DNA from 2 places in the Brevibacillus choshinensis genome. Region 1 is predicted to be linked to the other one. Evidence: riboswitches for the same ligand, from Rfam matches in the RefSeq annotation. Region 1 holds a riboswitch; the other holds the start of a gene.
The links. A riboswitch is a leader RNA that binds a small molecule or an ion and turns the genes downstream of it on or off. The one in region 1 is predicted to bind thiamine pyrophosphate.
Positions count from the first base shown of each region.

Region 2: linked by a shared signal. The riboswitch ahead of thiS (sulfur carrier protein ThiS) and the one ahead of thiC (phosphomethylpyrimidine synthase ThiC) in region 1 are both predicted to bind thiamine pyrophosphate.

Region 1 covers NZ_CP069127.1:3,616,673-3,621,471, reverse strand. Annotated here, with positions in the region: gene thiC (phosphomethylpyrimidine synthase ThiC) at 1-1,324, opposite strand, end outside; TPP riboswitch at 1,474-1,588, opposite strand; gene JNE38_RS18255 (non-homologous end joining protein Ku) at 1,715-2,668, opposite strand; gene JNE38_RS18250 (hypothetical protein) at 2,802-2,945, opposite strand; gene rsmD (16S rRNA (guanine(966)-N(2))-methyltransferase RsmD) at 3,389-4,003, shown strand; gene coaD (pantetheine-phosphate adenylyltransferase) at 4,011-4,496, shown strand; gene ylbJ (sporulation integral membrane protein YlbJ) at 4,500-4,799, opposite strand, start outside.
Region 2 covers NZ_CP069127.1:3,117,836-3,122,634, forward strand. Annotated here, with positions in the region: gene JNE38_RS15705 (ABC transporter ATP-binding protein) at 1-317, opposite strand, end outside; gene tenA (thiaminase II) at 311-982, opposite strand; gene JNE38_RS15715 (acetylornithine deacetylase) at 987-2,276, opposite strand; gene JNE38_RS15720 (thiazole synthase) at 2,278-3,048, opposite strand; gene thiS (sulfur carrier protein ThiS) at 3,054-3,257, opposite strand; TPP riboswitch at 3,483-3,593, opposite strand; gene kapB (kinase-associated lipoprotein KapB) at 3,635-4,015, opposite strand; gene JNE38_RS15735 (alanyl-tRNA editing protein) at 4,064-4,799, opposite strand, start outside.

The sequences.
Region 1 (4,799 bases):
TGGCCGAGGTAATGTGATCATAGCCTGGCGCGATATCGGTGGTCAGCGGTCCGAGTGTGTAGAAAGGGGCTTCATGGCAAATCGTCAACTGTTTATCCATGTTTTCTTTGATTTGATGCATCGGTACATGTCCAGGGCCTTCGATCATAACTTGCACATCGTGCTCCCATGCGATTTTCGTCAATTCTCCTAGCGTCTCCAGCTCGGCAAATTGCGCCTCGTCGTTGGCGTCGGCGATCGATCCGGGTCTCAAGCCGTCTCCTAGCGAAACAGCGATATCATACGCTTTGAGAATTTCGCAAATTTCCTCAAAATGAGTGTACAGGAAGTTTTCTTTATGATGGGCCAGGCACCATGCAGCCAGGATGGAACCGCCGCGCGAGACGATGCCTGTCACCCGTTTGGCTGTGAGGGGGATATAGCGGAGCAGGACGCCGGCGTGGATGGTGAAGTAGTCTACGCCTTGCTCTGCCTGTTCGATCAGCGTGTCGCGATAGATCTCCCAAGTCAGGTCCTCCGCCTTGCCGTTCACTTTTTCCAAAGCCTGATAGATCGGGACCGTACCGACCGGGACAGGGCTGTTGCGGATGATCCATTCACGTGTGGTGTGGATATGTGCTCCTGTAGACAGGTCCATAATCGTGTCCGCTCCCCAACGAACCGACCACATCATCTTTTCCACTTCTTCTCCAATGGATGAGGTGACGGCAGAAGTGCCGATGTTGGCGTTCACCTTGACGTGGAAGTTCCGTCCGATGATCATGGGCTCGCTCTCTGGGTGGTTGATATTGACGGGAATGATGGCTCTGCCCCTGGCGATTTCTTCACGTACAAAATCGGGATCGACTCCTTCACGCAGTGCGACAAATTCCATCTCGGGTGTCACGATGCCACTTTTCGCGTAGTGAAGCTGAGTGACGGGTTTTCCCTGCTTGGCTCGCAGGGGGTGATGACCTTCGTGTGGGAAAGAGGGGACCTCATGCAGGCGATTTTCGTTTCGAATGCCGTTGTCGCGAAGCTGGATGGGCCGCCCCTCGTAGGCTTCTGTATCCTCCCGCTCTTCGATCCAGCGTGAACGCAAAGGGGGAAGACCGCGGGAACTGTCAGGAACATAGCCTTCTCGGGTGTATTCTCCGCTGGTGTCATAGACGCGGAGAGGGGGATTGGGTACCTCTCCCGTCGGTCCTTCAGAAGGATGCAAGGATATTTCTCTCATGGGGACGCGAATATCAGGTCTGCTTCCGCTCGCGTAGACTTTTTTGCTGCCTGGAAAGGATACGACTGGTGACAGTTGAAACGGGGGGGTGCTGGATGTGTGGGGCATAAGAAAACCTCCTTGGTCATGGTTGCACAATGCGCGAACCTTGCGGGAGGCGAAAGAATCCCCGCGCCATGAAAAAGCGCCGCATGGGAGCATGCGACGCCAGACGCGAGAGAAGAACAGATACGGGTATCCTAAAGATACACGTTCTGATCGTGTCGTTTATGACAATTCCTCCGCTGGCATTACCCAGTTCAGGTTCAACGGTCGATGGCAAATCAGCCATCCTCTCAGCCTGGTTATTCCCAAGCTCCCGTGCTATGTACTTGATCGATTTCATGATTAGCATACAGGCACCCATTTCTATTTTCAAGTAAAAGTTTGAGAAAGGAAGGTGTGACCCATACCAAAAAACCTGTCCATGCCGGACAGGTTTTGGTCTTTCTTCTCTTGTCATACGGTTGTTGTTTTCTTTCTCCGCAGCGTCTTGGTGGTGGAACCGGCTGTCGTGTCGCCTGCAGCCTTTTGGACGGGGGCCGCCTCTTTTGGGGCTGCAGCGGTCTGTTTACGGCCGGTCTTCTTTTTCACAGGCTCAGGCGTCGGTTCGGGCTCGAGCTTGATCGGACCAGGTCCATTTCCGCCAGTCGCTTCGAGGCTTTCCCGCAGCGCTTGCATGAGATCGATGACATTGGTGCGCGGTACGGCAGGGGACGTAGCAATCTCTTGCCCCTCCAGCTTTTTCTCGATCATTGCCTGCAGCTCGGCCCGATACTCGTCCGTATACTTGCCTGGTTCGAATGGGACCGTCATGTTGTTGATGAGTTCCGTGGCCATTTTCAGCTCATTTTCCGACAAGGCAACGTTAAAATCCGGAAGGGCAGGTACTTGGCTCACGGGACGAACCTCATCGGGGTAAAAAATGGTCTCCAGCATGATGCAATGCTCATACAAGCGCACGACTGCCAGGCTCTGCCGATTGCGCATGGTTACCTGGGCGACTGCGATCTTTCCCGTCTCCTCCATGGCAGCGCGCAGAAGGGAATAGGCTTTATCGCCGGTTTCCTGGGGGGAGAGAAAATAGCTTTTGTCAAAGTAGATCGGGTCGATATCTTTCAAATCGACGAAATCGAGAATTTCAATCGCCCTTCTGGTTTCCGGCGTAATGGCTTCCAGATCCGAATCGTCGATGATGACAAAATGCCCTTTTTCGTATTCGTAACCGCGGACGATCTCGCTGGCTTCGAGTTCGCGCTGGCAGTGGGGACACATCTTGGTGTATTTTATGGGCGTATGGCATTCCTTGTGGAGCTGGCGAAAGCGGATATCGCGCTCCTCAGTTGCCGTAAACATTTTGACGGGGATATTCACCAGACCAAAGCTGATCGAGCCTTTCCATACCGTATGCATGACATTCCTCCAGTCTGCGCCTTTGCTTTTTAGTATTTGCTGCGCGCGACAGGTGCGCCAAGGAAAATGCAGGTGAGGGGGATCTCAGCAGATAAAAAAGCCAGCCGTTGGAAGTACGGCTGGCTGGCACCCTTTATTGTCCGTGTTTGATGATGTCGGATTGATCGGCTTCGGATTGCATTTGTCTCGCTTGCTCTACGCCTTCTCCCGTGCGATCTGCGATGGATTGGGCTTCCGATGCTTCGAGCTTTTGCTTGGAAGGTTGTTTTTCGGCCAAGGTCATTCACTCCTATTCGGAAAGGATCTGGGTGGCTGTACGAGGTACACCCTGCCTTTTATCGTGCCCGAAGACAAAAAAAATACCCCATCACCACAAGGCGATGAGGCAGCTGTTCAACTCCTCCCTCACGGGGAGAGATGGCACGGAATGCTCCTATCAGACACGCCGTGCGCCAAAGTGAACCGCCTTTCAATTATGGGAGAGGAGAAACCGGAGGAAGAGCTTATGGGGAAACGTAAGTCTTCTCCGCGGTTGTCAGCGACACCGTTGCGTCGCTATCCATAAGCATTTCCCAATTGTTGGCCTTGTATACATCCAGGGCAGCATAAAATTTCCACTTGCAATTTTACGCGTACTACCAGTTGTGATAGTATGAAATCATTCTTGGGTCTTCCTGCAACAAGAACGAATACATAATTGGAATTGACAGGTGAAAACGAATGCGGGTCATCGCGGGTGAACACAAAGGACGTCGGTTGACGGCTGTTCCGGGAAAAGGAACTCGGCCAACGACTGACAAAGTGAAAGAATCGATTTTTAACATGATCGGTCCTTATTTTGACGGCGGTTGGGCATTGGATTTGTATGCCGGTACCGGCGGGTTGGGCATTGAAGCGTTGAGCAGAGGAGCGGAGCGTGCCGTTTTTGTCGAACGGGATGCAAAGGCCTTTGCTGTCGTCAAACAAAATTTGGCTGCTTGCAGACTGGAACAACAGGCAGATCTGTATCGAATGGATGCCGACCGGGCGATCCGTACGTTGGCGACACGGAAACAAGCGTTTGATCTCGTGTTTCTCGATCCTCCGTACGCCCATCAAAAAATTGCGGAAGAAATCCAGCAGCTGCAAGATCTGAATATGCTGGCGGAAGGGGCTTGGATTATCGCCGAGCACGACGTCGGTGTCAAACTGCCGGAAGAGATTGGCGATTGCGTACAGGATCGTGCCTCGACATACGGCGATACGGCTGTGACCTTGTACTACTTTGATCGTGAATCCCAAGAGGAAGAATCAGACGAATCGACAGGTGAAGCAGCGCAATCCGAGGAAGGATGAGTGAGTCATGACCATTGCGGTTTGTTCAGGGAGTTTTGATCCGGTTACGTACGGTCATCTCGATATTATCACGCGCGGGTCGAAAGTGTTTGACAAGGTGATCGTTGCCGTTTTGATCAACGCAAAGAAGAAGTCCTTGTTCAGTGTGGAAGAACGGGTGGAGCTTCTGCGGCAAGTAACTGCCGATTTGGGCAATGTGGAAGTGGATTCGTTTGACGGTCTTTTGATCGATTACATGAAAAAGCGCAATGCCCAGGTCATTATCCGGGGATTGCGCGCTGTGTCTGATTTTGAATACGAAATGCAGGTTGCTTCTATCAACAAGAAGCTGAATGAAGAAGTGGAGACATTTTTCATGATGACGAGCAATCAGTACTCCTACCTGAGCTCAAGCATCGTGAAGGAAGTGGCCAGCTACCAGGCAAGTGTGAAGGATTTGGTGCCACCTGCCGTTGAGCGGGCGCTGATGGCCAAGATGAATGCGAAAGAGTAAGCATTAGCGCATGCGGTTAGGCCTGATCCGCCGGAACAAGACGCTTGCCAACAGCAATAAAACGGCGACTCCAAGAGCGAGCAAGCTGGAATGCCAAAACGTATCCCACCAGCCGATCAATGGGATCTCTGAAGTGCTCGGCAGAAATACGGGGATGGTTTTCTCCGAGAGCCAGGCACTCGTATGGAGAGGCCCCCAGAGAATGAAGGTCAAGATGGCAGCAGCGATTGCGTGCAAGGAGCGAGCGAGCAAGTAAGGGGCGACCCGAATGTCCGTTTCGCTGAGAATGCTGGCCACTTGTGC
Region 2 (4,799 bases), 500 kb from region 1:
TTTTTGGCAACGCCATGAATCTCCAGAGGGAGTGCTGCGTTTTCCACGACCGTACGCCACGGGAGCAGCGCGTCTCTTTGAGGCATGTACCCCACCATCCCCAACCGCTTCTCCATCGGAGCTCCGTTTAAGGTGATGGTTCCCAGCTGTGGGTGCAAGAGACCTGCCACCAGCTGAAACAGCGTGCTTTTTCCGATTCCGCTGGGTCCGATCAGGCTGATGAATTCGCCTTTTCCTACATGAATGTCAAAATCGTGGAGAATGGGCTGATCACCGTAGGAAAAACGAACGCCTGAGAAGGCCAGTCTGTCTAGCACGGCCACATTTCCTTTCGATAAGCCATGTCCCAGAACAAGTACTCCATTTTGGAGGTGGTCAGGAAATGCTCTTCGAGTCTCGCGAGTTCCTGTTCACTTTTACCCTCTGCCAGCTGGTCCATCAGACCGATCAACCAGGCGGCCAGCTCCCCGAACTCCTCAGAGCTGTAGGTGCGCACCCATTCTCCGTACCATTCATGGTTCATCGCGCCTTCCACTTTGGCCAGCTTCTTACCGATTTCCCAGTATCCCCACATGCAAGGGAGGACAGCACTGACCAATTCGGCCAAGGAGCCTTGGTGAGCAACCTTCAGCATATAGCTGGTATACGCGATCATGACGAATGAGGGTTCGGTTGCTTCCAGCTCTTCGCGGGAGATGCCAAACCGTTCGGCGTATTGGCGATGCAAAGCCATTTCTCCGTTCAGTGTGGCTTCTTGCAACCCTGCAAACTTGGCGCTCGTCTCCAGATCATGAGCCTTGGTGCTCGCGATGGCAAAGATCTTGGCGTAATCAATCAGATAGACGTAGTCTTGCTTCATGTAAAAGGCAAATGACTCTACGGGCAACGTGCCGTCCCCAAGCCCGGTCACAAACGGATGCTGATGCGTCTTCTCCCAAATGGGTGCGACATGCTTCCACAGACGTTCCGTAAACGTGCTCATGCTCCTACCACTCCTTTGCTTCCTTTTTCGTGTTGCACCACTCGGCGATAAATCGAGCCATCACTTGAGCGAATTGAATCAGCTGCTCGGGATCGATGGATTCATCCACCGCGTGCGCATGCGCGAGCTCTCCAGGGCCGAACAGGACAGCAGGGATTCCTGCGTGCGCAAACCAGCCTGCGTCGGTCACCGTAGGAGACATGTCCAAAACAGGAGCTCGCTTGACCTGAGCTTCGTAAGCGTTTTGCAGCGCAGCTAGTCCGGGATGGCTGCGGTCTACTTCGAGGGAGGGGAAAATTTCACCTCGCTCCTCGATCATGGAACGACCTCCCCAGCGAAACGTCGGTGGATTCTCGCGTAACCACACATCAGCAGACGCAGCACGGCAAACATGATCCTCGATCTGGCGAATGATGTCTTCGTAGGATTCGTCTGGATAAAAATGGACCGAAATCCACAGCGCACACTTGTCGGCGATAAAAGCGGCATGTCTTCCGCCTTCGATCACAGCAGGATTAATCGTATTGCTCCCAGGTGCGAATCCGGGATAGGTTTTCATGACGGCCCAGTGACGTTCCAGCTCTTGCAAGGATGCGATGATTTTCATCATCTTTTCAATCGCCGAAGCACCGTGGACGCGCCCGCCGGCATGGATGGTTTTGGCCCGCATCCCATCATGCAAGGTCGTCGGGCTCTCAATCGTAATCCAGCCTGTGATGACTCCGCCTTGCCCTTGCATATGCAGATTGCTCGTATCGACGACAACGGCGTAGTCGGCGCTGTAGCCTCGCTCAATTGCCACGAGGGTCCCAGCTTCTCCGGCTTCTTCACCGATGACCGACTGGAAGAGAAGATCTCCCTTTAGTTCGACGCCATGCTCTCGCAGCATTTTGATGGCAAACAAGCTGGCAGCCAATCCGCCTTTCATATCTGCCACCCCGCGACCGTACCATCTGCCGTCCGGTCCTGTCGTCAACGTAAATGGCGGATACGTCCATCCCGTGTCATCTCCTACTTCCGCGACGTCGATATGGCCATTGATGATCAAGCTCTTGGACTCTTCTGAAGCAGTTCCCGGCAGTCGTCCCACGACATTATCGTCACCGGGATACACGGGCCATCGATCGATGTCAAAGCCCATTTCCTGCAGCTCCCCCGCAATCAAGCTCTGGGCCTGCTCACTGTTGCGAGCCGGGGGACTCACGGTTGGCTGTGACACCAGCTTGCCCAGCAAGTCAAACAGTTCGTCCCCTCGGTTGGCGATAGCCTCGACTGCTGCCGCGAGCCCTCTCATGCTACTCAATCATCCCTTCGGTCGGGCTGCTCGCAGACGCATACCGTTTTTTCGCAATGCGTCCAGCCAGGAACCCTTTGCGTCCTGCTTCCACACCCAGCTTCATCGCTTCTGCCATGAGCACGGGATTGTCCGCCAAAGCTACGGCTGTATTCAAGAGCACGCCATCTGCACCCAGCTCCATCGCTTTCGCGCAATCGGCCGGCGCCCCGATGCCTGCATCGACAATGATCGGCACTTTTGCATCTTCGATAATGAAACGGAGATTATTTTCATTGACAATTCCTTGGCCGGAACCGATTGGAGAAGCTCCTGGCATGACTGCATGAACGCCCACTTCCTGAAGTCGGCGAGCGAGGATTGGATCATCATTCGTGTAAGTCAGAACGATAAAACCTTCTTCAACCAAAATTTTGGAAGCTTCCAGAGTTCCGATCGGATCAGGCAATAGGGTTTTGGGGTCCCCGATCACTTCGACCTTGATCATGTCGCATAGTCCGGATGCTTTTGCCAAGCGCGCGATGCGAACTGCTTCCTCCGCGGTATAGGCTCCCGCCGTGTTTGGCAGCAGCGTGTATTTATTCAAGTCGAGCTGTTCCAAAAAGTTAGGCTCCTGCGGATTTTCCAAATTCAGTCGGCGAATCGCAAACGTCAGGATTTCTGCCTCCGAAACATCTACCGCCTTGCCTTGTGTCTCTAAATCCGCAAACTTCCCTGTTCCCAAAAGCAAACGGGAATGAAATTCGTAAGGGCCAATTTTCCATGTATCCATGATGATCATCCTCCTCCAACAAAGTGAACGATTTCTATGCGATCTCCATCTGCAATCGGTGATTCTTCGTAGCGTGTACGGTCGATGATGTCACCGTTTTGTTCCACTACCACGATTTTCTCCTGCAGCTGGTATGAGGCGAGCAGGGCACGGATCGTCCTGATCTCTTCTGCCAGTTCTACCTTTTTTCCATTGAGCGTAACTACCATCGTATTCCTCCCATCCATTAGAAACCTGGCTGCACCAAGCTTTTTGGTGCAGACTTGGTTGCGCTTATACTATCAGCCTTAAGTTTTAATACTTCCGATAGTACAAAAAAACGACTCCTCCCACTGCTGGATTTCACCCAGCAAAACAGAAGAAGCCGTCTTCCCTATCATCACGCAGATCGTTTTTATAAAAAAACCATCCGCCGTGGATGGTTTGGTTTTATAACGATTCGTTATACCTCTTCCTCCGCTGGCATGACCCAGATCAGGTTCAACGGTCAGTAACACCCTCGTTACAATCTCAGCCGACGTCGCTCGGCTCCCGCTTGGTAGTCATCGTATTCAATTGTCGTTCATTCGAGTTCTACAGTAACACTCTATTTTGAATTTGTAAAGGTTTCCTTGTGCAGGGCTTCCAGCTCAAGCAGACAGCGAGCAGCCCACTGAGACATCTTTCTCATTTTCTCCATTTCGCGCTCCATGGCTACACGCACAGACTCTCGGTAATCCGGAATCATGCCGTTATACCTCGTGACCGCGTTGCTAAATACCATGAATTTTTCTTGGTAGGACAAGGCCGGACGTTGGTGAAACAAGGGGACGTCCACTTCATAGGAAGTATGCAAATCTCCTTGGGTAGGAAATTTCGTGACGGCCAAGACCTTTACCAGCAGCTTGGCATCATGGATTTCCAACACCTCAGTGATATACTCTCCTGTTTTTTGGGTCACACGTACAATATCTCCCGGGTTCCACATGAACCTAAATTCCTCCTTTTGCATTGCCCATGCTTCCATTCTACCGGTTTAGGCCAGCGCAGCTTCCAGCTGTCTGCGAGCATGAGCCAGCACTTCTTCCGCAGGCAAGCTCGGTTGTCCACCGCCTTGTGCCATGGCTGGATTTCCCCCGCCCCGTCCTTCGACGAGGGGAAGCGTATCCTTCATCAGCTGATTGACTGCCACGTCGACTTGGGGTCCCCTGGCAAATACAAGCTGCAGTTTTTCTCCTGTCGCGGCCAATAGGCAAACGACATCAGGAGCTTGCGCGACAGCTTGCTGGGCGAATTGCTGGAGCTGTTGAATGGTTTTGTCTGTAAAGGTTTGCTGCACGATTCGTACAGGACCGACTTGGCTTGCTCGCTCCAGCTGCTGGCGGACTTCTCCCTCCAGCAGAACTTTCTCCTTCTCCTGCAAGCTCTGTTTCAACGCATCTCGCTCCGCAATCAGTCTCTGCGTCTGCGCGATCACTTCTGAATCACTGGTCATCAGCAGCTTCGACACTTCCCTGACTGCAGCTTGCTTTTTCGTATAGTCTCGCAAGGCGCGCCATCCACAAATAAACTCCAGACGAATGTTCCCCCGATGACGTTCCCACCCCAAGATTTTGATCATGCCGACTTCCCCGGTATGTGCCGGGTGCGTACCACCGCATGGATTGTAATCGAATTCGGGAATGATGACCACGCGAACGTTTTCCGTCACGGTCGGCTGCTTCTTCAAAGGCAACGTCGCCAGTTCTTCATCATCCACGAATCTGGCAGAG